4 regions of the Streptomyces sp. NPDC098781 genome follow, and region 1 is predicted to be linked to each of the others. Evidence: riboswitches for the same ligand, from Rfam matches in the RefSeq annotation. Region 1 holds a riboswitch; each other region holds the start of a gene.
What was found. Region 1 has a riboswitch for cobalamin ahead of ACIQWG_RS00435 (DUF4430 domain-containing protein). Riboswitches for the same ligand answer to the same signal wherever they lie in the genome.
Positions count from the first base shown of each region.

Region 2: another riboswitch for cobalamin. It lies ahead of ACIQWG_RS19355 (ribonucleoside-diphosphate reductase subunit alpha); the one in region 1 lies ahead of ACIQWG_RS00435 (DUF4430 domain-containing protein).
Region 3: another riboswitch for cobalamin. It lies ahead of ACIQWG_RS30015 (ABC transporter substrate-binding protein); the one in region 1 lies ahead of ACIQWG_RS00435 (DUF4430 domain-containing protein).
Region 4: another riboswitch for cobalamin. It lies ahead of ACIQWG_RS30250 (energy-coupling factor ABC transporter permease); the one in region 1 lies ahead of ACIQWG_RS00435 (DUF4430 domain-containing protein).

Region 1 covers NZ_JBIWAK010000001.1:80,315-87,407, forward strand. The annotation lists gene ACIQWG_RS00405 (CoA-binding protein) at 1-329, opposite strand, end outside; gene ACIQWG_RS00410 (hypothetical protein) at 593-1,354, shown strand; gene ACIQWG_RS00415 (SixA phosphatase family protein) at 1,351-1,893, shown strand; gene ACIQWG_RS00420 (YigZ family protein) at 1,941-2,567, shown strand; gene ACIQWG_RS00425 (aromatic acid exporter family protein) at 2,644-3,789, shown strand; gene ACIQWG_RS00430 (hypothetical protein) at 3,850-4,098, opposite strand; cobalamin riboswitch at 4,580-4,707, shown strand; gene ACIQWG_RS00435 (DUF4430 domain-containing protein) at 4,824-5,312, shown strand; gene ACIQWG_RS00440 (cobalamin-binding protein) at 5,319-6,248, opposite strand; gene ACIQWG_RS00445 (hypothetical protein) at 6,350-7,093, opposite strand, start outside.
Region 2 covers NZ_JBIWAK010000004.1:539,029-546,121, forward strand. The annotation lists gene ACIQWG_RS19330 (carbon starvation CstA family protein) at 1-1,160, shown strand, start outside; gene ACIQWG_RS19335 (YbdD/YjiX family protein) at 1,132-1,329, shown strand; gene ACIQWG_RS19340 (DUF3311 domain-containing protein) at 1,481-1,738, shown strand; gene mctP (monocarboxylate uptake permease MctP) at 1,735-3,363, shown strand; gene ACIQWG_RS19350 (GNAT family N-acetyltransferase) at 3,437-3,943, shown strand; cobalamin riboswitch at 3,979-4,121, shown strand; gene ACIQWG_RS19355 (ribonucleoside-diphosphate reductase subunit alpha) at 4,246-6,621, shown strand; gene ACIQWG_RS19360 (ribonucleotide-diphosphate reductase subunit beta) at 6,621-7,093, shown strand, end outside.
Region 3 covers NZ_JBIWAK010000008.1:155,796-162,888, forward strand. The annotation lists gene meaB (methylmalonyl Co-A mutase-associated GTPase MeaB) at 1-702, opposite strand, end outside; gene scpA (methylmalonyl-CoA mutase) at 699-2,861, opposite strand; gene ACIQWG_RS30010 (methylmalonyl-CoA mutase family protein) at 2,861-4,663, opposite strand; cobalamin riboswitch at 4,805-4,980, shown strand; gene ACIQWG_RS30015 (ABC transporter substrate-binding protein) at 5,041-6,069, shown strand; gene ACIQWG_RS30020 (FecCD family ABC transporter permease) at 6,066-7,079, shown strand; gene ACIQWG_RS30025 (ABC transporter ATP-binding protein) at 7,076-7,093, shown strand, end outside.
Region 4 covers NZ_JBIWAK010000008.1:208,840-215,932, forward strand. The annotation lists gene ACIQWG_RS30230 (APC family permease) at 1-739, opposite strand, end outside; gene ACIQWG_RS30235 (energy-coupling factor ABC transporter ATP-binding protein) at 853-1,719, opposite strand; gene cbiQ (cobalt ECF transporter T component CbiQ) at 1,716-2,465, opposite strand; gene ACIQWG_RS30245 (energy-coupling factor ABC transporter substrate-binding protein) at 2,472-2,822, opposite strand; gene ACIQWG_RS30250 (energy-coupling factor ABC transporter permease) at 2,819-3,520, opposite strand; cobalamin riboswitch at 3,550-3,758, opposite strand; gene ACIQWG_RS30255 (M55 family metallopeptidase) at 3,837-4,670, shown strand; gene ACIQWG_RS30260 (M20/M25/M40 family metallo-hydrolase) at 4,663-5,967, shown strand; gene ACIQWG_RS30265 (prolyl oligopeptidase family serine peptidase) at 5,973-7,093, shown strand, end outside.

The DNA.
Region 1 (7,093 bases):
GCCGCCTCGTCGATGACGCCGAGCTGGAACCAGACCGCCTTGGCGCCCTTGGCGGCCGCCTCGTCGGCGACGTCACCCGCGAGGTCGCTGTTCACGAAGACGTCGACCACGTCCACGTCGAAGGGGATGTCCGCCAGGGAGGCGTACCCCTGCTCGCCATGGACCGTCTCCGCCTTCGGGTGGACCGGCACGACGCGCTTGCCGAAACGCTGGAGCACCTCCGCCACCCCGTACGCCGCCCGCCGCTGGTTCGACGACAGGCCCACGATCGCCCATGTGTCGCCGAGTTCGGTGAGGATCCTGCGAACCGTCGCGTCGTCGCCGTACACCACTGGCCTCCTCTTGCTGCGGGGAACACCCGTCCCACCGTCGTCACCAGGCACAACGGACGACGGACCACGAGGATTCCCGACCCGGGGCCGCATTCCTTGCCGCGCCCGACGCCGGCCGGACTCCTGTCCGGGCGGGCCGGTGCGCAGTACCGTTCGGGCAGTCCGCACGGCAGGGGGTCGCGATGCCCGGTTACGACACCGACGACCAGCGCACTCCCGAGGGGCCCCACATCCGCCACGCCGCCACGGAAGCGGGCCGGATGGCTGCGGACGGGCGCGAGTGCACCTACGCTCGCTCCGTGTTGCGCATCATCGACGCCCGAACCGGCCAGCCCGTCGACGCCGCGCCCGCCCGGCGGGGCCTGACCCGCGTCGAGGCGCATACGGAGGGCTTCGACGTCACTGCCCTGCGCGTGCTGCTGGCCGCCGACCTCCTCGTCCGTGCCCTGGAACTGGGCGGTACGCCGGTCTGGGCCCTCCTCGACGAGAGCCGGCAGCCGGCCGAGCTCCGGGCCGGGGCCGCCGCGCTGGGCATCCGCCCCTTCGAGGACGGCGGCAACGCCACCGCGGGCCTGGGCGAGGCCCAGGTCATCCACGTCGTACGCGAGGGCGGTGGCGCGGAACCCGACGGCGTACGGCTCGCCGTCGCGCCCGTGCACTCGGAGGCGCCCCCCGAGGACGCCGACCCCACGGCGCTGCGCCTCGCCCTGCTCTCCCGGCGCAGAAGCGTGCCCGTGGGGCTGGACGCGGAGGCCGTCGCCGACGCCCAGGACACGCTCATGCGCTGGCGCCGTGCCGTCGCCGGCTGGGCGCGGCAGCCGTCGCGGCCCATCCCCGACGAGGTCCGGGCGGAGCTGCGCACCGCCTGGGAGGACGATCTCGACGTACCCGGCGTGCTCGGGGTCCTGCGCTGGGTGGAGACCGCCCCCGACCTGCCGGACGGCGCCCGCTTCGAGACCTACGCCTACGCCGACCGCCTCCTCGGCCTGGACCTCACCCACGACCTCGGAGGCCTGTCGTGACCGCGCCCTTCGGAGCGGGCCCGCTGCGCCGGCTCGTCGTCCTGCGGCACGCCAAGTCCGCCTGGCCCGACGGTGTCGCCGACCACGAACGCCCCCTCGCCCCGCGCGGCCGGCGGGACGCGCCCGTCGCGGGCCGGATGATCGCCGACGCCGACTGCCTGCCCAACCTCGCGGTGTGCTCCACCGCCGTACGCACCCGTCAGACCTGGGAGCTGGCCGCCGCCCAGTGGGGCACCCCGCCCCCGGTGCGCCACGATCCGCGGGTGTACGCGGCGGACGTGCCCGACCTGCTGGAGGTCGCGCGCGAGGCGTCCGACGAGGTCGGCACGCTGCTCCTGGTCGGGCACAACCCCGGCCTGGAGGAACTCGTCCTCGCACTCGCCGGGGACGGCCTCGACGACACCCTGGACGAGGTCCGCACGAAGTTCCCCACGTCCGCCGTCGCGGTCCTGGCCTGGCGCGGCCCCACCTGGCGGGACCTCGCGCCCGGCACGGCCTTGCTGACGGGCGTCATGGTGGCGCGCGGCAAGAAGGAGTGAGGTGGCCGCCCAGACGCGCGCGTGAGCGCTCCGCATAGGCTGGCCGGATGCAGGACGAGTACCGCACAGTCGCCCACGCGGGCGTGCACGAGACCGAGGTCAACCGCTCACGCTTCATCTGTGCGCTCGCCCCGGCGGCCACCGAGCAGGAGGCCCAGGCCTTCCTCGCCGCCGTCCGCAAGGAGCACGCGGACGCCACCCACAACTGCTGGGCCTACGTGATCGGCGCCGACGCGTCGGTCCAGAAGGCCAGCGACGACGGCGAACCGGGCGGTACGGCCGGCGTCCCCATGCTCCAGATGCTGCTGCGCCGCGACATGCGCTACGTCGTCGCCGTCGTCACCCGCTACTACGGCGGGGTCAAGCTCGGCGCGGGCGGCCTCATCCGGGCGTACGGCGGGGCGGTCGGCGAGGCGCTGGACACGCTCGGCACCCTCACCCGGCGCCGCTTCCGGCTGGCCACCGTGACCGTCGACCACCAGCGGGCGGGCAAGGTGCAGAACGATCTGCGGTCGACCGGGCGTGAAGTGCGTGACGTGCGGTACGGGGAAGCGGTCACCATCGAGATCGGCCTGCCGGACGCGGAGGTGGCGGCGTTCCGGTCGTGGCTCGCGGACGCGACGGCCGGGACGGCGGGGTTCGAGCTCGGGGGCGAGGCGTACGGGGACGCGTGATGCCCCGGCCCGCTTGATTCCCCGGCTCGCGTGAATTCATCCGCGCATTTGTGGCACCTGGCATGTGATGCGAGGAATGCGTGAATCGGCGCTGCGTGCCCGGCGCCGTCTCAGTACCTTGGGCGGGCCGGCCCGGCGGGCATGGACACAGCCGGGCCCGGAGCGGGATGTGGTGGTGCAGGCCGGCAAGGCGGCCCTGGCCGCGTGTGTGGCGTGGGCGGTCGCGGGCTGGTGGCTCAAGACCCCGACGGCGTTCGTCGCCCCTTGGGTGGCGGTCGTGCTCGTGGAGTCGACGGTGTACCGGTCGATCGCGCACGGGCTTCAGCAACTGGCGGCCATCGCCACGGGGACGGTGGTGGCCACCGTCGTCGCGTTGACGCTGAACTCCCCGATGGCGGCCATGGCCCTGGTCCTGCCGGTCGCGGTGCTGCTGGGAAACTGGCGGCGGCTGGGCAGCCAGGGCATCTACGCGGCGACGGGCGCCCTGTTCGTGCTGACCAGCACCCCGGTGACGATCACCGGATCGGCGACCCGGATCGCGGAGGCGGTCTTCGGCGCCCTGGTCGGCATCGCCGTCAACGCCCTGATCCGGCCTCCCGTCTATCTGCGCGGCACCCGCGTCGCCCTCGAGGAGGCGGCCCGCGAGGCGCAGGAGATCCTGGACGCGGTGGCCGACCGGCTGACCGCCCAGGAGTGGGACGCCGTCACCGCAGCGCAGCTGCATGAGCGGGCGCTGCGGCTGTTCCGTCTCGTCGAGCAGGCCCGCTCGGCGGTCGGCTGGGGCCGGGAGAGCCTGCGGGTCAACCCCAGGCGCCGCAACCGCGCCCTGGCGCCGCCCGGCCAGGACTACGACGACGCGATCACCGTGCTCGACTACGTCGCAGTCCACACCACGGGCGTCACACGGGCGGTACTGGAAGCGAGCGACGGCGATCGGCGGGAACCGCGACCGGGCCCGGCGGTCACCGAGTCGTACGCCGATTTCCTGCGCAACAGCGCCCGCGCGATCCGGCTCTACCCCCAGAGCCGGTTCGCCCCGGGCGGTCACGACCGCGACGCCGACCACGAGCTGCGCGAGGTCGTCGACGACATGGTTCACACGCTGGACGCGCTACGCCGGCGGCTGGCCGGCGGTGTGCTCGCCGACCCCGACGCCCTGGCCGCCCACGGCAACCTGCTCACCCAGGCCCGCCGCCTGGCCGACCAGCTCGTCACACGCTGACCGTCTGGAGTGCGTCGATGCAGGCGGCGACCCGGGGCGTGCTGAGGAAAGTGGCTGTGGTCAGTTCGCGGAGTGTGGTGCCCTCGGCGGTTCGTTGTGGAGCCGGGCGGTGATGTCCTGGGCGCCAACGCGGCGGTCGGCCGCGGCACGGTCGTCGGGTTGTACGCGTGCGCGTCGGCCGGCGGCGGCGTTCTGACCTGCCGGGCGGATCGCGATGCAGTGTTCGACCAGGAGTCGCCGCAGCCTGCCCTTGCCGACGGCGAGGAGGCGTGCCGTCTCCTCGATGCTGCTCCGCCGGTCGACGTACACGGTCCGAAGCGCCTGGCCGAGGTCGGTGAAACCCGTGGCGTGCAGCGCTGCTGCCGTACGGGCGTCGGCCGCGCGTCTGGGTACGGCGGCCCGAGTCCAGGCTCGTCCGGCGCACCCGGCGCGGCTCCTCGGAGTCCGCCCGCTCCCCAGGGAACTCCCAGCGGCTGAGGGTCAGTTCGCCCGAGCGGGCCGTCGCGCGGCCCACGGCGAAGTGGGCCTGCGTTCGCTCGGACGCCCGCGGGACACATGGCAGGCCCGGATCAGCCGCCCGAAGTCGGGGTGCCTGGGTCGTCGGCCGGTCGCCGTCCCGCGTACACCACCTCAGCCCTCGGTGAGCAGGGACGGCACGGACGCGAGTGCTGCCGCCAGCCCTCCGGCCGGCAGCCCGCCCTGGGCCAGTTCCGGTGAGCCGCCACGACGGCCCTGGTGGCGGGACTTCAACTCGCCCTAGGATGCGGGGGCTTCGGCGCGCATCGGGTCGTGGCCCGTACGACAACTCCATACGCGCGCCCAGGGGGGAAGCCGGTGGGAGTCCGGCGCTGACCTGCAACCGTGTGCGGCCCCGCGGGGACGCGAGTCGGGATGCCCTTGGTGCGTGCATGCACCGCTTCCCACTGTCATGGTCCGCAGCGCGAAGCCGAGAGCCCTGCCTGGGTCCACGATCCGGTGTGTGCGCCGCCTCGGTGACGGGCCGCGGGCCGTCACCGCCCGAAAGGGGCACTCTCTTGCACCGCACTCGCACACCCCGCACGCTGACCGCCTCCATCGCCCTCGGCCTGGCCCTCGCATCGGCGCCGGCCGTGGCCCACGCGCAGCCCGCCGCCCGTACGAACACGCCGGTCAAGGTGACCCTGACCGTCCAGGGCCCGGACGGGACCCTGTTCAAGGGGAAGATCCGGACCAAGGGGCATGAGGTGACCACGGCCACCGGTGGTACGCACAGATGCGACGGCACCAACGGCGGCGCGCACGCCAGTGCCGTGCCGACACCCACGGCCGCCCTCGACGACGCCGCCCGCAAGCGTGACTTCACCTGGGACGGCACCTGGTACGCGTCCTTCGACGACTACTCCGTCGAGACCATCAAGGACGTCAGCGGCGGCGGCGTCGCCTACTGGAACATATCCGTCAACGGCACGTCGATCCCGGTCGGCGGCTGCCAGTTCAAGCTGAGCGCCGGGGACCAAGTGGCCTTCACCTGGACGCAGTTCTAGCCGCTGTCAGCGGCCGGGGCCGTCCTCGAAGGGACGGGCCTCGGCCGCCGACACCGCCTTCCCGGCCGGCACCCCGTGCAGGACCTGGGCCAGCACCTCCGCGCCGCGCACGACACGTGGGCCGGGGCGGTTGAAGTACGCCGGTCCGTCGAGCACCCACACCCGGCCGGTACGGACGGCGGGCAGGTCCGCCCAGCCCGGCAGCTCGGTCAGCAACTCCCTTTCACGCAGGGTCCGTTCGGGAGCGAAGCCGCAGGGCAGTACCAGAACGACATCCGGCCGGGCCGAGCGAACGGCCTCCCAGGTCATCGGCTTGGTGTGCTCGCCCGGCGCGGCGAGCAGCGGCTCGCCCCCGGCGCACGTGATCTGCTCCGGGACCCAGTGCCCCGCGGGCCACAGCGGGTCCAGCCACTCGACGGCCACGACACGGGGCCTGGTCCGCCCCTCCACCGCGCCGCGCACCCGTTCGAGCCGGGCCCGCAGTTCCGCCCGCCGTTGCTCGGCCCGCTCCCGCACACCGAGCAGCTCGCCGACCGTGACCAGACAGTCCAGGACGTCGTCGAGGGTGCGCGGCTCCAGGCTGAGCACACGCGTGTCGGCGTCGAGCACGCGTACGGCGCGGCTCACCTTCTCGTACGACACGGCACACACGTCGCACAGGTCCTGGGTGAGGACGACATCCGGCCGGAGCTCCGCCAGCGCCTGCGTGTCGAGGGTGTACAGGGACGACCCCGAGTGCGCCGAACCGCCCACCGCGTCGGAGATCTCCCGGCTGGTGAGGTCGTCCGCGGTGAACTCCGCCCCCGTGACGACGGGAACGCCGGTCACCGCGGCGGGCGGCCAGTCGCACTCGTGGGTCCGTCCGGCCAGCCTCTCCATGAGGCCGAGCTCGGCCACGATGTCGGTCGCGGCGGGCAGCAGAGAGACGATGCGCATACCTGTGACTCTAGGGCCTGTCGTTTGGATCAGGTCGGCTGAGAGGAACTGCGCCTGTCGGCATGATCCAAACGACAGGCCCTAGGCGCCCGCCTGCTGGATCAGGCTCCCCAGCGTAGCGCGATCGTGTCCCCGACGTTGATCACCTTGCCTCGCGTGGCGCCCGCGAAGGACGAGCCGTCCACGCTGACCTTCCAGGTGTTGGACCCGCTGTTCGCCTTGCCGTTGACCGCGGTGACGGTGCCCGTGCCGGACGAAGGGGTCACCCCGGTCACACAGCCCGACGGGGTGGCCGCGCCGAGGGCGGCGTCGAGGACAGCACCCAGTGTCGTCGTACCGCCGGTCGGGGTGAGGGACACCGAGCAGACCTTGAGCCCGCCGGCGCCGTCGTCCACGGTCAGCGCCAGCTTGGTCGCCGTACCGGAGGTGAAGGAGCCCTGGGCGACCCACTGCGGAGCGCCGGGGGTGACCGGTACGGGCGGGGCCGAGGTGAAACCGCCGCCCGCGAGGGCGCGCACCGCGTCGATGGAGGCGTACGCGGAGGGCTGGGTGTCGCTCGGCAGGTACTTGAAGCCTCCGCCGGGGTTGATCTGCTGTGCGATCAGGAAGTCCACGGGTGTCTTGCCCATAGAGGTGAGGAAGTCACCCGTCTGCGGGTTGATGCCGCAGGCGTTCAGGCCCGAGACCGCCCAGCCGTTGGAGTCGGTGTTGATGCCGAACATGGCGTTGAAGGCACCGCTGTTCGGCACCAGCTTGCTCTTCAGGAACGCCTTGGCCTGGACGATGTCGATGTCGGTGTTCGGCACCCCGGAGACGCACAGCGCCGCCATCGCCGCGCCGGTCAT
Region 2 (7,093 bases), on a different contig from region 1:
TCTTCCCCTTCGTCTTCATCACCATCGCCTGCGGCGCCCTGTCCGGCTTCCACGCGCTGATCTCCTCCGGTACGACACCGAAGATGATCCAGAAGGAGACCCAGGTCCGGATGATCGGCTACGGCTCCATGCTGATGGAGTCGTCGGTCGCCGTGATGGCGCTGGTGGCGGCCAGCATCATCGACCCGGGCCTGTACTTCGCGATGAACGCGCCCGCCGGGGTCATCGGCGACACCGTGCAGAACGCCTCGCAGGTCGTGGGCAGTTGGGGCTACCAGATCTCCCCCGAGGCGCTCGCCCGGGCGGCGGAGAACGTCGAGGAGGCCTCGCTACTGTCCCGGACCGGCGGCGCGCCCACGCTCGCCATCGGTGTCTCGGAGATCTTCTCGCAGGTCACCGGCGGCGGCCTGCGGGCCTTCTGGTACCACTTCGCGATCATGTTCGAGGCGCTGTTCATCCTGACCGCGCTGGACGCCGGCACCCGCGTGGGCCGGTTCATGCTCCAGGACATGCTGGGCAACGTCTACCGCCCCTTCAGGAACGTCAGTTGGAAGCCTGGACTCGCCATCACCAGCGCGATCGTGTGCGCTCTGTGGGGCTACTTCCTGTGGGTCGGCGTCCACGAGCCCCTCGGCGGCATCAACCAGCTCTTCCCGATCTTCGGCATCTCGAACCAGCTGCTCGCGGCGGTCGCCCTCGCCGTCTGCACCACCCTGCTGGTGAAGTCCGGGCGCCTCAAGTGGGCCTGGATCACCGGCGTTCCGCTCGCCTGGGACGCCACGGTGACGCTCACCGCGAGCTGGCAGAAGGTGTTCTCCAGCGACCCGAAGGTCGGCTTCTTCAAGCAGCGCCAGGTCTTCCAGGACGCCATCGACCGCGGCGAGATCCTGCCGCCCGCCAAGACCATGGACGACATGCACACGGTGGTCACCAACTCCACGGTGGACGGCGTCCTCTCGGCGGTCCTGGCCGTCCTGATCGTCGTGGTGATCGCCGACGCCGCCCGCGTCTGCGTACGGCACGTGCGCCGCCCGGCCCTGTCCACGCTCAGCGAGGCGCCGTACGTCGAGTCGAAGATCGTCGCTCCGGCCGGGCTGTTCCCCACGAAGGAGGAGAAGGAGGAGGAGCGCGGTGCGGTCGCTTCGGCGGGTCCTCGGTAGCGTGCGCTGGTACGTGCGGGAGCTGACCGACGAGTCGGCGTACGACCGTTATGTCGCCCACATCCGACTTGGGCATCCGGACGCGGACGTGCCCTCCCGGCGGGACTTCGAGCGGATGCGGACGGACCGTCAGGAGGCCGACCCCAGCCAGGGGTTCCGCTGCTGCTGAGCGCACCCACGCCGGACGACAGACGGGCACGCCAGGGTGCACACCAATCCTCCACATCCGATATGCGGACAGGGGCTTCCGCTGTAGTTGCACCGTCACCTAGATTGCCCGGGCGTTTCTCAGGTGATCAGTGAGGGGACGGAGCCGTCAGATGTCAGATGCCCCAGAAGTGAACAGAGGGCCGGTGGTGACGCCCGTCCGGGTCGTCATCGCGCTCTGCCTCGCAGCGCCCTTCGTGGCGATGCTGTGGGTCGGTTCGTATGCGAAGGTCGACCCGGCCTTCATCGGCATCCCGTTCTTCTACTGGTACCAGATGCTGTGGGTGCTCATCTCCACGGCGCTCACGATGACCGCGTACAAGCTGTGGCAGCGTGACCAGCGGGCCCGCAAGGGGGGTGCCGCCAAGTGAAGGACGGCGTGAACGGCGTCGCACTCGCCGTCTTCATCTTCTTCTTCCTGGCCGTCACGGTCATGGGCTTCCTCGCCGCGCGCTGGCGCAAGGCCGAGAACGAGCACAGCCTCGACGAATGGGGCCTGGGCGGCCGGTCGTTCGGCACCTGGGTCACCTGGTTCCTGCTCGGCGGCGACCTGTACACGGCGTACACCTTCGTCGCCGTACCCGCGGCGATCTACGCGGCGGGCGCGGCCGGCTTCTTCGCGGTGCCGTACACGATCCTCGTCTACCCGCTGGTCTTCACCTTCCTGCCGCGTCTGTGGTCGGTCTCCCACAAGCACGGCTATGTGACGACCTCGGACTTCGTACGCGGGCGCTTCGGCTCGAAGGGCCTGTCGCTGGCGGTGGCCGTGACGGGCATCCTCGCGACGATGCCGTACATCGCCCTCCAGCTCGTCGGCATCCAGGCGGTGCTGGACGTGATGGGCGTCGGCGGCGGCGAGGACACGAACTGGTTCATCAAGGACCTGCCGCTGCTGATCGCCTTCGGCGTGCTGGCGGCGTACACCTACTCCTCGGGTCTGCGGGCCCCCGCGCTGATCGCGTTCGTGAAGGACACACTGATCTACATCGTCATCGCGGTGGCGATCATCTACATCCCGATCAAGCTCGGCGGCTTCGACGAGATCTTCGCCAAGGCGGGCGAGGCCTACAGCCAGACCAACCCGGCCACGGGCGCGCCACGCGGTGCGCTGGCGCCGGGTGAGCCGGGGCAGTGGACGTACGCCACGCTGGCGCTGGGCTCCGCGCTCGCGCTCTTCATGTACCCGCACTCGATCACCGCGACGCTCTCCTCCCGCAGCCGTGAGGTGATCCGCCGCAACACCACGATCCTGCCGCTGTACTCCCTGATGCTGGGCCTGCTGGCGCTGCTGGGCTTCATGGCGATCGCGGCCGGCATCAAGGTGGAGAACGGCCAGCTGGCCATCCCCCAGCTGTTCGAGAACATGTTCCCGTCCTGGTTCGCGGGCGTGGCCTTCGCGGCGATCGGCATCGGCGCGCTGGTACCGGCGGCGATCATGTCGATCGCGGCCGCGAACCTCTTCACCCGCAACATCTACAAGGACTTCATCAAGCCGGACGCGACGCCCGCGCAGGAGACCAAGGTCTCCAAGATCGTGTCCCTGCTGGTGAAGGTGGGCGCCCTGGTCTTCGTCCTGACCATGGACAAGACGGTCGCCATCAACTTCCAGCTGCTGGGCGGCATCTGGATCCTTCAGACCTTCCCGGCCCTGGTCGGCGGCCTGTTCACCCGCTGGTTCCACCGCTGGGCGCTGCTGGCCGGCTGGGCGGTGGGCATGATCTACGGCACAGTCGCCGCGTACGGCGTCGCCTCCCCGACCCAGAAGCACTTCGGTGGCTCGGCGAAGGAGATCCCGGGCATCGGCGAGATCGGCTACATCGGCCTCACCGCGTTCGTGCTCAACGTCCTGGTGACGGTGGTCCTGACCTTCGCCCTGAAGGCGGCGAAGGCTCCGGAGGGCATCGACGAGACGAAGCCGGAGGACTACACGGCGGACGCCGGCGACCCGGGCGTCCAGGTGGAACTGCCGCCGGCGACGGCGGGTTCGTCCCACTGAGCGGCTCGGACCAGGCGGGCCGTCGGAGAAATCCGGCGGCCCGCCGTCGTATGTGTCCGGCAGACTCGCCCCTATGGACATCGTGATCCGGCAGGCCGGAACCGCCGAGTACGACGCCCTCGGCGAGATCACCGCCCAGGCCTATCTACAGGACGGCCTTCTCGACTTCGGCGAGAGCGACGAGTACCTCGGCGAACTCAGGGACGTGGCCAAACGCGCGGCGGCCGCCGACGTGCTGGTGGCCGTCGAGAAGGACCGCCTGCTGGGCGGCGTGACCTTCGTGCCGAGCGGCGGCCCGATGGCCGACATCGCGCGTTCCGGCGAGGCCGAGATCCGCATGCTCGCCGTCGACCGGGCGGCACGCGGACGCGGCGCCGGAGAGGCGCTCGTGCGCGCCTGCGTCGACCGCGCACGGGCCACGGAGGGCTGTGTACGGATCGTCCTGTCGACCCAGCGCACCATGCACGGCGCCCACCGCATCTACGAACGCCTGGGCTTCGTCCGCACACCCGATCGGGACTGGAATCCGATCCCGGAGCTGGACGACATCACTCTTCTCACCTACGAGTTGACGCTCTGAAACCAGCGCGACACAACATCTGGTGGTGATACGACAGCCCGGCACAAGATGTATGCTCGTGCTCGCTGTCGCCGCAGGGGAATCCGGTGCGAATCCGGAACTGTCCCGCAACGGTGTACTTGTGCGTATCTGCGCACGGGAGTCAGTCCGAGGACCTGCCGACAGCTGCGCCCGGCCGCCCGGCCGGTGCGCCCTGACGTCCGGGCCTCGTGGAATGGGCCGGTGGACGCGACGCCCCGTGCGCTCGTGTGCTGCCCCCTGCCCTCGGCGAGGCCCCCGTGCCGAGCGAGGGAGAGCCCCACGTGACCATCGCGCCAGCCGAACCGGGTTCAGCAGCGGTCGAACAGGACAACGACGGTCCCGGTGCCGCGCTGCTGCGGCTCCTGACCGAGCTGACCGCCGACCTCCCCGACGCCGACCCCGGCCGGGTCGCCGCCGCCGCGCTGCGCGGCCGGTCCGCCCGCGCGGACGAGACGGAGCTGCGCGAGCTGGCCACCGAGGCGGCCGCCGGCCTGATCTCCGAGGACCCGGCCTACTCACGGCTCGCCGCCCGGCTGCTGACCATCTCCATCGCCGCCGAGGCCGCCTCGCAGGGTGTCACGTCCTTCACCGAGTCGGTCGCGGTCGGCCACCGCGAGGGGCTCATCGCCGACCGCACCGCCGAGTTCGCGCGAATCCACGCGGCCCGTCTCGACTCCCTGGTCGACACCGGCGCCGACGACCGCTTCGGCTACTTCGGCCTGCGCACCCTGCACAGCCGCTATTTGCTCCGGCACCCCATCACCCGCAAGGTCATCGAGACGCCCCAGCACTTCATGCTGCGCGTCGCCGCCGGTCTCGCCGAGGACGACACCGCGAGGTCGCTGGACGAAGTCGCCGCGCTCTACGGGCTCATGAGCCGCCTCGACTACCTCCCCTCCTCCCCCACGCTCTTCAACTCCGGCACCCGGCACCCCCAGATGTCGTCCTGCTACCTCCTCGACTCCCCGCTGGACGAGCTGGACTCCATCTACGGCCGCTACCACCAGGTCGCCCGTCTCTCGAAGCACGCCGGCGGCATCGGTATCGCGTACTCCCGCATCCGCAGCCGCGGTTCGCTGATCCGCGGCACCAACGGCCACTCCAACGGCATCGTTCCGTTCCTGAAGACCCTCGACGCCTCCGTGGCCGCCGTGAACCAGGGCGGCCGGCGCAAGGGCGCCGCCGCGGTGTACCTGGAGACCTGGCACTCCGACATCGAGGAGTTCCTGGAGCTGCGCGACAACACCGGTGAGGACGCCCGCCGTACGCACAACCTCAACCTCGCGCACTGGATCCCGGACGAGTTCATGCGCCGGGTCAACGGCGACGAGCCGTGGTCGCTGTTCTCGCCGTCGGACGTGCCGGAGCTGGTCGACCTGTGGGGCGAGGAGTTCGACGCGGCGTACCGCAAGGCGGAGGCCGCGGGGCTGGCGCGCAAGACCATCCCGGCCCGTGATCTGTACGGCCGGATGATGCGCACCCTCGCGCAGACCGGCAACGGCTGGATGACCTTCAAGGACGCCGCCAACCGCACCGCCAACCAGACCGCCCTGCCGGGCCATGTCGTCCACTCCTCCAACCTCTGCACGGAGATCCTGGAGGTCACCGACGACGGGGAGACGGCGGTCTGCAACCTGGGGTCGGTGAACCTCGGCGCGTTCGTCCGCGACGGCGACCTCGACTGGGAGCGGCTCGACGACACCGTCCGCACCGCCGTCACCTTCCTCGACCGCGTCGTCGACATCAACTTCTACCCGACCGACGAGGCGGGCCGGTCCAACGCCAAGTGGCGGCCGGTCGGTCTCGGTGCGATGGGCCTCCAGGACGTCTTCTTCAAGCTTCGGCTGCCCTTCGACTCGCCCGAGGCGAAGCAGCTCTCGACCCGGATCGCCGAGCGCATCATGCTCGCCGCGTACGAGGCCTCCGCCGACCTCGCCGAGCGCAACGGCCCGCTGCCGGCCTGGCAGAAGACCCGTACCGCCCAGGGTGTGCTGCACCCCGACCACTACGGTGTCGAGCTCACCTGGCCGGAGCGCTGGGCGGCCCTGCGCGACCGTATCGCCACGACCGGCATGCGCAACTCCCTGCTGCTCGCCATCGCCCCGACCGCCACCATCGCGTCCATCGCGGGCGTCTACGAGTGCATCGAGCCGCAGGTCTCCAACCTGTTCAAGCGCGAGACGCTGTCCGGCGAGTTCCTCCAGGTGAACTCCTACCTGGTCGACGACCTCAAGGCGCTCGGCGTCTGGGACGCCCGCACCCGTGAGGCGCTGCGCGACTCCAACGGCTCGGTGCAGGACTTCGCCTGGATCCCGGCGGACGTACGGGCGCTGTACCGCACCGCGTGGGAGATCCCGCAGCGCGGCCTGATCGACATGGCGGCGGCGCGCACGCCGTTCCTCGACCAGTCGCAGTCCCTGAACCTGTTCCTGGAGACGCCGACCATCGGCAAGCTCTCCTCGATGTACGCGTACGCCTGGAAGTCAGGTCTGAAGACGACGTACTACCTGCGCTCCCGCCCGGCGACCCGCATCGCCCGCGCCGCCCAGAGCCAGACCGCCCAGCCCGAGAAGACCATCCCCGTCCAGCAGGTCGCCGAGCCCGACGCCGTCGCCTGCTCCCTGGAAAACCCCGAGTCCTGCGAGGCCTGCCAGTAATGAGTACCCGTAACGCCAACCTGCTCGACCCGGGCTTCGAGCTGACCCTGCGCCCCATGCGCTACCCGGACTTCTACGAGCGCTACCGGGACGCCATCAAGAACACCTGGACCGTGGAGGAGGTCGACCTCCACTCCGACGTCGCCGACCTGGCGAAGCTGTCCGAGGGTGAGCAGCACATGATCGGCCGGCTGGTCGCGTTCTTCGCGACGGGCGACTCGATCGTGGCGAACAACCTGGTGCTGACGCTGTACAAGCACATCAACTCCCCTGAGGCGCGCCTGTACCTGTCGCGCCAGCTCTTCGAGGAGGCCGTGCACGTCCAGTTCTACCTGACGCTGCTGGACACCTACCTCCCCGACCCGGAGGACCGGGCGGCGGCCTTCGACGCCGTCGAGAACATCCCCTCGATCCGCGAGAAGGCCGAGTTCTGCTTCCGGTGGATCAACGAGGTCGAGAAGCTGGAGAGCCT
Region 3 (7,093 bases), on a different contig from region 1:
ATGCAGCACGGGCGGCGTCCAGGCGGCGTCCTTGCCGTGCATCAGGCGCAGCGCGCCGGCCAGTTCCCGGGCGGCGGCGCGGGCGTCGCGCTCGTGCGGGCCGTCCGCCTTGTTGACCGCGAGCACGTCGGCCAGTTCCAGGACGCCCTTCTTGATGCCCTGGAGCTGATCGCCGGTCCGGGCCAGCGTCAGCAGCAGGAAGGAGTCGACCATGTTGGCGACCGCGGTCTCGGACTGGCCGACGCCGACCGTCTCCACCAGGACCACGTCGTAGCCGGCCGCCTCCATCACCACGATCGACTCACGCGTGGCCTTGGCGACCCCGCCCAGCGTGCCGGCCGTGGGGGAGGGACGGATGAACGCCGCGGGGTCCACGGCCAGTCGCTCCATGCGCGTCTTGTCGCCCAGGATCGACCCGCCCGTCCGGCTGGACGACGGGTCGACGGCGAGCACCGCGACCCGGTACCCCAGCCCCGTGAGCATGGTGCCGAACGCGTCGATGAACGTCGACTTCCCGACCCCCGGCACTCCGCTCACGCCGATCCGTCGCGCCTTGCCGCTGTGCGGCAGCAGCTCGGTCAGCAATCGCTGTGCCAGCACCCGGTGCTGGGGCCGGGTGGACTCGACGAGGGTGATGGCGCGCGCGACGATCGCCCGCTTCCCGTCGAGCACGCCCTTCACATACGCGTCGAGATCGATCACAGCGCGTGCCCGAGGTCGGCCCCCAGCCGCTGCACGAGGTCGTACGCGGCGTCCGGGATCACCGTCCCGGGCGGGAAGACCGCGGCCGCGCCCATCTCAAGGAGCGTCGGCACGTCCTGCGGCGGGATCACCCCGCCGACCACGATCATGATGTCCTCGCGGCCCTCCTCGGCCAGCGCCTCCTTGAGCGCCGGTACGAGGGTGAGGTGCCCGGCGGCCAGCGACGACACCCCGACGATGTGCACGTCCGCCTCGACGGCCTGGCGGGCCACCTCGGCAGGCGTCTGGAACAGCGGGCCGACGTCGACGTCGAAACCGAGGTCGGCGAAGGCGGTCGCGATCACCTTCTGGCCGCGGTCGTGGCCGTCCTGGCCCATCTTGGCGACCAGGATGCGCGGCCGGCGGCCCTCGGCCTCCTCGAAGTCGGACACGAGGGTGCGGGTGCGGTCCACGGACGGCGACTCACCGGCTTCGTTGCGGTACACGCCGGTGATGGTACGGATCTGGCTCGCGTGCCGCCCGTACACCTTCTCCAGGGCGTCGGAGATCTCCCCGACGGTGGCCTTCGCGCGGGCGGCGTTCACCGCCAGCTCCAGCAGGTTGCCCTCGCCGCCGGCCGCTCGGGTCAGCGCGTCGAGCGAGTCCCGGCAGGCGGTCTCGTCCCGCTCCTCGCGCAGCCGCCGCAGCTTGGCGATCTGCTGGGCGCGCACCGAGGAGTTGTCGACCTTGAGCACCTCGATCTGCTCGTCGCTGTCGACGCGGTACTTGTTGACGCCGATGACGGGCTGGCGTCCGGAGTCGATCCGGGCCTGGGTGCGCGCGGCGGCCTCCTCCACGCGCAGCTTCGGGATGCCGGCGTCGATGGCCTGCGCCATGCCGCCCGCCTGCTCGACCTCCTGGATGTGCTGCCAGGCGCGGCGGGCGAGGTCGTACGTCAGCTTCTCGACGTAGGCGCTGCCGCCCCACGGGTCGATGACCCGGGTCGTGCCCGACTCCTGCTGGATCAGCAGCTGGGTGTTGCGGGCGATGCGCGCGGAGAAGTCGGTGGGCAGCGCGAGCGCCTCGTCGAGCGCGTTGGTGTGCAGCGACTGAGTGTGGCCCTGGGTCGCGGCCATCGCCTCGACACATGTGCGCGTGACGTTGTTGAACACGTCCTGCGCGGTCAGCGACCAGCCCGAGGTCTGCGAATGGGTGCGCAGGGACAGCGACTTGGAGTTCTTCGGATCGAACTGCTTCACCAGCTTCGCCCACAGCAGGCGCGCCGCGCGCAGCTTGGCGACCTCCATGAAGAAGTTCATGCCGATCGCCCAGAAGAACGACAGCCGGGGTGCGAACGCGTCCACGTCCAGACCCGCCTCACGGCCCGCGCGGATGTACTCCACACCGTCCGCGAGCGTGTACGCCAGCTCCAGGTCGGCCGTCGCACCGGCCTCCTGGATGTGGTAGCCGGAGATGGAGATCGAGTTGTAGCGCGGCATCCGCTGCGACGTGAAGGCGAAGATGTCGGAGATGATCCGCATCGACGGCTTCGGCGGATAGATGTAGGTGTTGCGGACCATGAACTCCTTGAGGATGTCGTTCTGGATGGTCCCGGCCAACTTCTCGGGCGGTACGCCCTGTTCCTCCGCCGCCACGATGTAGAGCGCCAGCACCGGCAGCACGGCGCCGTTCATCGTCATCGACACGGTCATCTTGTCCAGCGGGATGCCGTCGAACAACTGCCGCATGTCGTAGATCGAGTCGATCGCCACGCCCGCCATGCCGACATCGCCCGTCACGCGCGGGTGGTCGCTGTCGTAACCCCGGTGCGTGGGCAGGTCGAAAGCGACCGACAGGCCCTTCTGGCCGGCCGCCAGGTTGCGCCGGTAGAAGGCGTTGGACTCCTCGGCGGTGGAGAAGCCCGCGTACTGGCGGATCGTCCAGGGCTGGTTGACGTACATCGTCGGGTACGGGCCGCGCAGATACGGCGCCATGCCCGGGTACGTGCCGAGGAAGTCCAGGCCCTCCAGGTCACGGCCGGTGTACAGCGGCTTGACCGCGATGCCCTCCGGGGTCTCCCAGAAGGTCCCGTCGTTCCCGGCGGCCTTCTGCCACTCCTCGGCACCGGCGTCGGTCCTCGGCTCCCCGAGTTCGATCCCGGAGAAGTCGGGGATTCCCATCAGGACACTCCCATGCGGTCGAGGGTGGCGGACAGCACGGCGACGGCGTCACAGCCGGCGAAGACGTACGAGTCGACATCGTGGTGATTCCCGGGCCGCCCGGCGAGGAACACATGCGAGGCGCCGGCCGCCTTCAACCGGCCGGCCTCGGTCCGCGCCTGCTCCTCGTACACGGTGTCACTGGAGCACAGGCAGACCTCGGTGGCACCGCTCTCCTCGAACGTGCCCTCGGTGACCGGCTCGATGCCGCCCGCCTGGAAGAGGTTCGAGGCGAAGGTGAGGCGCGCGGTGTGGGCCGCCGCCGGGCCGAGCGCGGCCAGGAAGACCCGGGGCCGGGAGCCGGTGGCCGCCAGGTGGGCGTCGGAGCGGGCGCGCAGCGCCTCGTACGCCTCGTCGCGCCGCACCCGCGGAAGGCCACCGGAGAGAGGTGCGGGAGCGGGCTCGCGCTTGACGGGCTGCTCGGCGAGGTGGGGGAACTCGCTGACGCCGGTGATGGGTTCGCGGCGCTTGGCGAGCTTGCCGCTGCGCGCCTGCCAGGTGTCGGCGAGGTCCTGGCCGAGCTGTCCGGAGCGCAGCGCGGCCGCCTGTCCGCCGGCCTGCTCGATCCGCTGGAAGAACTCCCAGCCGGCGTGGGCGAGCTCGTCGGTCATCCGCTCCACGTACCAGGAGCCGCCCGCCGGGTCGATCACCCGGGCGAGGTGCGACTCCTCGATGAGGATGGTCGAGGTGTTGCGGGCGATGCGCCGCGCGAACGCGTCCGGCAGGCCGAGCGCGTGGTCGAAGGGCAGCACGGTCACGGAGTCGGCGCCGCCGACGCCGGCGGCCAGCGTGGCGACCGTCGTGCGCAGCATGTTCACCCAGGGGTCGCGGCGCGTCATCATCACCGGCGAGGTGACGGCGTGCTGCACCTGGGCGCTCGGTGCCCCGCACACCTCGGTGACCCGCGCCCACAGCCGGCGCGCGGCCCGCAGCTTGGCGACGGTCAGGAACTGGTCGGCGGTGGCGGCGTACCGGAACTCCAGCTGCGCGGCAGCCTGTTCGACCGTCAGCCCGGCCTCGGTCAGATCCCGCAGATAGGCGACACCGGTCGCCAGCGAGCTGCCCAGCTCCTGGGCCGCCGAGCCACCGGCCTCGTGGTACGGCAGCGCGTCCACGGTCAGGGCCCGCAGCCCCGGGTACTCCTGGGCGCACGCACGGGCCAGCGAGGCGACGGGCGCGAACGCCGAGGACTTTCCGGTACGTGCCTCGTGGCCGAGCGGATCGGCGCCGAGGTTGCCGCGCGCCGCCTCCTTGGCGACGCCCTTCTCCTCGTACAGCCGCAGCAGCTCGCGCGCGGCGGGCTCCACGTCGGCGCCCGCGTCGAGGACGACCGGGGCCAGGTCGAGGTAGACGCCCTCCAGGGCGCGGCCGAGCTCCGCCACCGGGATGCCGCCCTCGCCGAGGACCAGCCAGAGCGAGGTGACGCCGTTCTCCAGGTCGGCCAGCACCACGCCGTCGGTGAGCGCGGAGTGCCGCTGCCGGACGTCCCAGCCGCCGGCCGTGTTCCCCTCGGGGCGACTACCGCGGACGAACGGGGCGAACCCGGGCAGACCGGCGTCGGGCGCGGCGTCGTGCGCGCTGTACAGAGGGCGGGTGCGCAACCCGTCCTCCAGGGCGGTGGACAGGGCTTCTTCCGCGGCCGGGCCCGAGACTTCCTTGCCCGCCTTGCGCAGCACACCCTCCACCAGGTGTTGCCACTGCTCATGGGTCGCGTCAGGGAACTCGGCGGCCAGCGAGAGCCCGTCGTCAGGCAGGACCGTCATGCTCGGATGCTAGGCCAGATCATCAAAGGAGCAGCAGAGGGCACGGCTGTGACCTTGCCCTCTTCCAGATTGTGACCTGGGTCTCCGTCTCCCGTCGGCCCTGGCGGCGACCGGTCGAACGACCCCGCGACAAGGCGGGCTTGATAGCCTCGTCGGGCCAGTCGAGCCACACCCGAGGCCAGGGAATCCGGTGCGAATCCGGAACTGACGCGCAGCGGTGAGGGGGACGGGCGGGGCAACTGCCACTGGGAGACCGGGAAGGCGCCGCGGCCGGACGAACCCGAGTCCGAAGACCTGCTGGCACCTTGGCACCCCCGGGTGCCGAGGTCGTCCGTAGGCCAGGCTCCGCGTACGAGCCCAGACCCCGAGGAAAGCCCTTGCTCCGCACCCCCGCGCTTCTTCTGGCATCCGCCCTGCTCCTCACCGCCTGCGGTTCCTCCGGCGGCGACGACTCGAAGGCGGCGCAGACGTCCGCCGCCGGCTATCCCCGCACGATCGACAACTGCGGCCGGAAGGTCACCCTGAAGTCGGCGCCCCGGCGCGTGGTCTCCCTCAACCAGGGCACCACGGAGATCCTGCTCTCCCTCGGTCTCGCCGACCGTGTCGCCGGTACGGCGACCTGGACGGACCCGGTGATGAAGGGGCTGGAGAAGGCCAACGCCTCCGTGCCGCGGCTCGCGGACGACGCGCCCTCCTTCGAGAAGGTCCTGGACGCCGAACCCGACTTCGTCACCGCCTCCTTCGTCTCCACTCTCGGCAAGGGCGGCGTCGCCACCCGCGAGCAGTTCGAGAAGCTCGGCGTGCCCACCTACGTCTCGCCCTCCGACTGTTCCGCGGGCAAGGACAACGACAGCGGCGGAGACGGATCGCGCAGCAAGCCGCTCACCCTCGACGTCGTGTACGGCGAGATACGCGACCTGGCACGGGCCTTCGGCGTCGACGAGCGCGGCGAGAAGCTCGTCGCCGAGCTGAAGCGGCGGGTACGCGAGGCGACCGACGGTCTGGACGCCTCCGGTGTCTCCCTCATGTACTGGTTCGCCAACTCCCAGTCGCCCTACCTCGCGGGCTGCTGCGGCGCGCCCGGTGCCGTCACCCGTGCCGTGGGCGCCGAGAACACCTTCTCCGACACCCATGACGAATGGCCCCAGATCGGCTGGGAGACGGTCGCCGACCGGGACCCCGACGTCCTCGTGATCGGCGACCTCACCCGCAAGCAGCAGACCGCGGAGAGCGCCGCGGCCAAGATCCGCTTCCTGGAGACCAACCCGGCCACCCGCAACCTGACCGCGGTGAAGAAGAAGCGGTACGTCCTGCTCAGCGGGCAGGCGATGAACCCGTCCATCCGCACGATCGAAGGGATCGAGCAGGTCGCCGCCGGGCTGCGCGACTTCGGGCTCGGCAAGTGAGCGCCCGTACGCTGCTGTTGACCGGCGGCGGGTTCGCCGCGCTGCTCGCTTCGGTGGCCGTCGCGGTGACGATCGGGCCCGCCGACATCTCGACGGCGGACGTGTGGGCCGCGGTCGCCGCCCATCTCGGCCTAGGGGAGAGCACGTTGGCGCCGCTGCGGGACGGCATCGTGTGGAACCTGCGGATGCCGCGCACCCTGCTCGCCGCCGTGTGCGGGGCCGGGCTCGCCGTGTGCGGAGCGGTGATGCAGTCGCTGCTGCGCAATCCGCTGGCCGATCCGTTCGTGCTCGGGGTGTCCTCGGGAGCGTCCACGGGAGCCGTCGCCGTCGTCGTGCTGGGCGTGGGCGGGGGAGTGGTGTCGCTGTCGGCGGGCGCCTTCCTCGGCGCGCTGCTCTCCTTCGCGATGGTCCTGTTGCTCAGCCACTCGCTCGGCGGCAGCACGGACCGGGTGGTGCTGTCCGGGGTGGCCGCCATGCAGCTGTTCTCCGCGCTGACCTCGTTCATCGTGCTGACCTCCGCCGACGCCGAGACCACCCGGGGTGTGCTGTTCTGGCTGCTGGGCTCGCTCACCGGCGCCGACTGGGGACAGGTGCTGCTCTGCGCCGCCGTACTGGCCGTGGTTCTCGCCGTCTGCCTCGGACATGCCCGCACCCTGGACGCCTTCGCCTTCGGTGACGACGCCGCCGCCGGACTCGGCGTGCGGGTCGCCCGCACCCGCCTCGTCCTGCTCTGCGCGACCGCGCTGCTCACGGCCGCCCTCGTCAGCTGCGCGGGGGCGATCGGCTTCGTCGGCCTGGTACTGCCGCACGTCACCCGCGCGCTCACCGGCTCCGGACACGCCCGTCTGCTGCCGGTCACGGCGCTGACAGGAGCCGTCTTCCTCGTATGGGTGGACACCGCCGCCCGCACCGTCCTCGACCCCCAGGAGGTTCCCGTGGGCGTGGTCACGTCCCTGATCGGCGTACCGGCGTTCGTGGCGGTCCTCCACCGGGGGCGAGGCAAGGGATGACCAGCCTGCACGCC
Region 4 (7,093 bases), on a different contig from region 1:
CGCCGGGAGCGGTGGCCGAGTTCTCGACCTCCTCGGTGAGGTTGACCGCCGATTCCCAGCCCCAGTAGATGAACACGCCCAGCAGCAGACCCGCCGTCAGCTCGGCGCCTCCCGCGCCGAAGGGGTCGAGCCAGCCGATCTCCGGATCGACGGAGTCGAGGGTGCCGGTGTCGGCGTAGACCCGGTAGAGCGCCACCACGGCGAACGCCAGCAGACAGGCGACCTGCGCGAGGATGAGGGTGTTCTGCACCCGGGCCGACACCTCGGTGCCGATGACACACACCGCCGTCATCACCAGGATGACCAGCACCGTCAGCAGCTGGCGGACGAATTCGTTGTCCACCCAGCTGTCGAGCCCGACGGCGAGCAGGAAGAAGGTCACCGCCACGTCCGCCAGCGAGCCGACGACCAGGACGCCGGTCATCGCGATGGCCCACCCGCCGAGCCAGCCCGCCCACGGGCCCATCGCCCGGGTGACCCACGAGAAGGTCGTCCCGCAGTCCTGGTCGACCTTGTTGAGGTAGTAGAACGCCGACGCGATCAGCAGCATCGGGACGAAGGACGCGAGCATGACGCCCGGTGCGTAGACGCCCACCAGGGCAACGACCGGTCCGATGGCCGCGGCCAGCGAGTACGCGGGCGAGGTGGCGTTGAGGCCGATCACGAGTGCGTCGAGGAACCCGATCGCGTCGGCCTTCAGCCCTTCGGGCGGGCGGGTGTCCATGGTGCCGTCGGCCATGCTGCCTCACTTCGGTCGCTCGTGACCTCATGAAACAGGCAACCGTGTGGACCGCCCCGCCTTTGCTGCGCGGTCGCGGAAGACATCACCCGTGTGCCCAACGGCGACCCGTCTCAGCCGTCGGCCGGGAGCGCGCGCGTGGTGTGCGCCGGCGTCAGGGCCGCGAGCTCCTCCGCGTCGCGTGGACCGGGCGCCGTGTCGTCCAGCAGCCCCTGTGCGCGCAGCAGCCGGGTCGCCGCCACGCCCCAGGGCAGCCGCAGGCCGGCCTGCCGGAGGAGGTCGGTGCGGGCCAGCATCGCCGGCGCCGGACCGGTGCGCACGCCGGACGGGGTCAGCAGCGCCGCGTCGTCGGCCCACCGCAGGGCGAGGTCGACGTCATGGGTGGCCATCACCACCGTCGTGCCGCCCGCGCGCAGCTGGTCGAGGGTGGCGAGCAGGCGCTCCTGGCCGTCGGGGTCGAGCCCGGCGGTCGGTTCGTCGAGGATCAGCACGCGCGGACGCATGGCGACCGCCCCGGCGATGGCGGTGCGCTTGCGCTGCCCGTACGACAGCAGATGCGTGGGCCGGTCGGCCAGCGCGCTGATGTCCAGGGCGGCGAGCGCCTCGTCGACCCGTGCCCGTACCTCGGCGTCGGGCAGACCCAGGTTCAGCGGGCCGAAGGAGACGTCCTGGGCGACGGACGCGGCGAACAGCTGGTCGTCGGGGTCCTGCACCACCAGCTGGACGGTCGTCCTGAGCCGGGTCAGCCCCTTGCGGTGGTACGTGACCGGCGCACCCTCCACCGTCAACCGGCCCGCGTGCGGCCGGAGCCCGCCGCTGAGCAGCCGCATCAGCGTGGTCTTGCCACTGCCGTTGCGGCCCAGCAGCGCCAGCGCGCGCCCCTCGGACACGTCGAAGTCGAGGCCGCTGAGTACGACGGGGCCGTCCTCGTAGGCGTAGGAGGCGCCTCGCAGGGCGACCAGGGCGGTGGGCTCGCTCATGGCAGGGCCTTCTCCAGTACGAGAGTGAGGGCGACCAGCGCCGCGAGCAGCACGCAACTGGCGGCCGTGAAGGGGACGGAGACCCGGGCCCGCGGCACCAGGACGCGCAGCGTGCCGTCGTAGCCGCGCCCGGCGAGCCCGGCCTGGAGCCGGGTGGCCCGGTCGAACGCCCGCACGAAGGCAGTGGCGCCGAGCCCGGCGAGCGAGCGCCACTCGGCGGCCCGGCCGGTGTGCCCGAGGCGCGCGGCCTGGGCCTCCCGGATGCGCCGCACCGAGTCGAGGAGCAGGAAGCTCATGCGGTACGTCACGAGGGCGACGTCGACCACGGGTGCGGGCACCCCCGCCTTCACCAGCCGGGGGAGCAGGTCGGACATCGGCGTGGTGAACGCGAACAGCAGCACGCCGAGGGAGGCGGCCGAGGTCCGCAGCAGCAGTTCCCCGGCCCGCAGCCCACCGTCGTCGGCGAGGGACACGAAGCCCTCCGGGCCGCCGACCTGGACCAGCAGGGTGGCCGCGCCGGTCACGCAGAAACCGAGCGGCACCCGGTAGGCGCGCCACAGCCGGCGCGCGGGAACGCCCGCCGGGCCCAGCAGCACCGCGAGCGCGGTGACCAGGACCAGCGCGGCGCCCGGCCAGGGCGGCAGCGAGATCGCGAGGACGGTGAGACCGAGCCCGAGCACGGCCTTGTCCACGGGGTGACGGCGGCGCCAGCGACTGCTGTGCGCCGCCGCGTCGATCGGCAGCATGATGCGTCAGACCTTGTCGGCCTTCGGCTCCTCGCCGGCCGGTGCCTGCTCCAGCGCCCGCTCCTCGCCCTGCCGCCGTCCCCGGTGCAGCCCGAAGTAGTAGGCGAGAACACCGGCGCCGAGGGCCGCCTGGACCGCGAACAGCGCCGACTCGATCTCGCCGGAAGGCGGCTCGTACAGCGGTGTGAACCAGGGCTCGTAGTCCGGCTCGATCTCGGTGATCGCGGTCTCCGCCTCGGCGTCGGCGCCCGCGAACGGCTCCTCCTTGTGGTCGCCGAGACCGAGTGCCAGGGGCAGCACGGCCAGCGCGGCCACCACGAGCAGCAGCAGAAGGTTGATCTTCGTGTTCTTCTTCATCGGGCCACGGCCTCCGTCTCGGTGCGGGTCCGCTTGCCGGCGAGGAGCACGCCCAGCCGGGTCAGTTCGCCCTTGCTGGACTGCACCAGCAGCCGCATCACGAGCACCGTGAGCAGGCCCTCGCTCACCGCGAGCGGGATCTGGGTGACGGCGAAGATGGAGCCGAACTTGCCGAGCGCGCCGAGGAAGCCGCTGCTCGGGTCGGGGAAGGCGAGCGCCAGCTGGACGCTGGTCACGCAGTAGGTGGACAGGTCGGCGACGAACGCCCCGAAGAACACGGCGACCATCAGTGGCACGTCGTAGCGCCGCAGCAGTTTGTAGATCGCGTACCCGGCCCAGGGTCCGACGATCGCCATCGAGAAGACGTTGGCGCCGAGCGTGGTCAGGCCGCCGTGCGCGAGCAGCAGCGCCTGGAAGAGCAGGGTGATGGTGCCCAGGACCGCCATGATCGGCGGCCGGAAGAGGATGGCGCCCAGTCCGGTGCCGGTGGGATGCGAGCAGCTGCCGGTCACCGACGGCAGCTTCAGGGCGGACAGGACGAACGTGAAGGCTCCGGAGGCGCCGAGGAGCAGCGTGCTCTCGGGGTGCTCCCTGACCTCACGGGTGAGTGAACGGACTCCGTGGACGACGAACGGAGCGGACGCGACGCCCCAGGCGACCGCGTGCGCCGGCGGGAGGAAACCCTCGGCTATGTGCATGGCTCAGCAGACCCTCTCCAGCACCTCGTGGATGGTTGACGCGCCTTGGCCGGTCTCCTGGCTGACGGGTACCACACGCCCGTGCTCCGCCTTCCCGGGTCCGAGGACCCAGTGGCTTGCCCGTGCGGGCTGGAGCCGGACTTCCCGATTCACAGTGGCGAGGGCCGCACCGGCATCACACCGGATTTCCCGTTCACCAAGGCGTGGTGACAGTAGTGCCCGGACACAGTGGCTGACAAGCACGCCTCGGCGGCGTGAAAGCGGCGTTCGTCCGCTTCGTGGCGGGTTCCGGCGCGGGCGCGTAACGTGACGGAGCATGAAGATCCTCATCAGCGCCGACATGGAGGGCGCCACCGGTGTGACCTGGCCGGCGGACGTTCTGCCCGGCACGCCGCAGTGGGAGCGGTGCCGGGGGATGTTCACCTCGGACGTCAATGCCGCGGTAAGGGGATTCTTCGACGGCGGCGCCGACGACGTCGTCATCAATGAGGCGCACTGGACCATGCGCAATCTGCTGCTCGAACGGCTCGACGAGCGGGCCGAGATGCTCACCGGCCGGCACAAGTCGCTGTCCATGGTCGAGGGCGTCCAGCACGGCGACGTGGACGGCATCGCGTTCGTCGGCTACCACGCCGGCGCCGGCATGGAAGGTGTCCTCGCCCACACCTACCTGGCGAACTCGATCACAGGGGTGTGGCTGAACGACGTACGGGCGAGCGAGGGGCTGCTCAACGCGCACGTCGTCGCGGAGTACGGCGTGCCCGTCGTCCTCGTCACCGGCGACGACGTGGCCTGCGAGGACGCGCTGGGATATGCGCCCGAGGCACTGAAGGTCGCTGTCAAGGACCATGTCTCGCGGTACGCCGCCGTGTGCCGTACGCCGGCCAGGACCGCCGCCGACATCCGCGCGGCGGCGAAGGAGGCGGCCGGGCTGGCGGTCCGTCAGCAGCCGGTACACGGTGGCCCGTTCACCGTGGCCGTGGAGTTCGACGCCGAGCACCTCGCGATGGCCGCCACCGTCGTCCCGGGCGTCGAACGTATCGGCGAGCGAAAGGTGGCGTACACCAGCGAGCGTATGTACGAGGGAATCCGTACCTTCAAGGCGGTCACCACGATCGTCTCGGCCGCGGTGGAGGAGCAGTATGGCTGACGGGCAGGCGCTGGACGAGGTCGTTACGTTCACTTCCGACCTCATTCGCATCGACACGACCAATCGCGGGGGCGGCGACTGCCAGGAGCGCCCCGCCGCCGAGTACGCCGCCGCGCGGCTGGCGGAGGCGGGCCTGGAGCCCACCCTGCTGGAGCGCGTCAAGGGCCGCACGAACGTGGTCGCCCGCGTCGAGGGAACCGACCCCTCGGCGGACGCGCTGCTCGTCCATGGTCATCTGGACGTGGTGCCCGCGTGGGCTGACGAGTGGAGCGTGCACCCCTTCTCCGGGGAGATCCGCGACGGCGTCGTGTGGGGCCGGGGCGCCGTCGACATGAAGAACATGGACGCGATGATCCTCTCCGTCGTGCGGGCCTGGGCGCGCGAGGGCCTACGGCCCCGCCGGGACGTCGTGATCGCGTTCACCGCCGACGAGGAGGCGAGCGCCGCGGACGGCTCCGGCTTTCTCGCGGACCGGCACGCCGCGCTGTTCGAGGGCTGCACCGAGGGCATCGGCGAGTCGGGCGCGTTCACCGTCCACGACGGCAGCGGGCGGCAGATCTACCCCCTCGCGGCCGGAGAGCGCGGCACCGGCTGGCTGAAGCTCACGGCACGCGGGCGGGCCGCGCACGGCTCCCGGCCCAACCGGGAGAACGCGGTGACCCGCATCGCCGCCGCCGTCACCCGGATCGGCGCCCACGAGTGGCCGGTCCGCCTGACCCCCACGGTCCGCGCCGCCCTCGTCGAACTCGCCGCGCTGCACGGCCTCGACGCCGACCTCGACGACGTGGACGGACTGCTGGAGAAGCTCGGCCCGGCGGCCAAGCTCGTGGAGGCCACCGTCCGCAACAGCGCCAACCCGACCATGCTGGACGCCGGTTACAAGGTCAACGTGATCCCGGGGGAGGCCGTGGCCCACGTCGACGGCCGGTTCCTGCCCGGCTTCGAGGACGAGTTCCGCGCGACCATCGACGAACTGACCGGCCCGGACGTCGACTGGGAGTTCCACCACCGCGAAGTGGCCCTCCAGTCACCGCTCGACTCGCCGACGTACGCAAAGATGCGCGCCGCCGTCGAGGAGTTCGCGCCCGAGGGGCACACGGTGCCGTACTGCATGCCCGGCGGCACCGACGCCAAGCAGTTCTCGCGGCTCGGCATCACCGGTTACGGCTTCTCACCGCTGCGGCTGCCGGAGGGCTACGACTACGGGGCCATGTTCCACGGCGTCGACGAACGGGTGCCGGTCGAGGCACTGCACTTCGGTGTGCGGGTACTCGACCGCTTTCTGCGCACGGCCTGACCGGAGTGGGGGAGACAGTGCGGACGCTGGCGTACGGTTCCTGGCCCTCGCCCATCGACGCCGCCGTCGCCGCGGCGCACGACGGGCGGCCCGAGTACGTCGGGTTCGTGGGTGACGAGGCGTGGTGGATCGAGCCGCGGCCCACGGAGGCCGGACGGCGCACGCTGGTACGGCGCGGCGCCGACGGCACCGAGGAGTCCGTCCTGCCCCCGCCGTGGAACGTGCGCAGCCGGGTCGTCGAGTACGGCGGGCAGCCGTGGGCCGGTGCGATGGTCGACGGCCGCCCGCTCGTCGTCTTCGTCGACTTCGCCGATCAGCGCCTGCACCGGTACGAGGAGGGCGGCGAGCCGCGTCCGCTCACTCCCGTGTCCGAGGTGGGCGGCGGACTGCGCTGGGTGGAGCCGCAGTTGCGGCTCGACCTCGGTGAAGTGTGGTGCGTGCTGGAGGAGTTCACGGGGGAGGGGCCGACGGATGTGCGGCGCGTCCTGGCCGCGGTCCCGCTGGACGGCTCGGCGGCCGAGGACCGGGACGCCGTACGCGAACTCACCGACGACCGGTACCGGTTCGTCACCGGGGCGCGGATCTCGCCGGACGGACGGCGCGCGGCATGGCTCGCCTGGGACCATCCCCGGATGCCGTGGGACGGCACGGAACTGCTGGTCGCCGATGTCGGCGCCGACGGCAGCCTGGCCGGCCGGCGGATCGTCGCCGGTGGGCCGCGGGAGTCGATCGCCCAGGTCGACTGGTCGGCCGACGGCCGGCTGCTGTACACCAGCGACCGCGGCGGCTGGTGGAACCTGTACCGGGACGGCGAACCCCTCTGCCCGCGCGAGGAGGAGTTCGGCGGCCCGCTGTGGAAACTGGGGCTGCGCTGGTTCGCCCCGCTGGCGAGCGGACTCGTGGCGGTGGTGCACGGCCGCGGCTCGACGGCCCTCGGGATCCTCGACCCCGAGACCGGCGAGATCGTCGACGCGGCCGGCCCCTGGACCGAGTTCGCGCCCACGCTCGCGGTGCACGGCGACCGGGTGATCGCCGTCGGCGCGAGTCCGCGCAGCGCCTACGAGGTGGTCGAGCTGGACACCTGCACCGGACGGTCCCGGGTGGTCGGGGCCGCGCACGACGACGC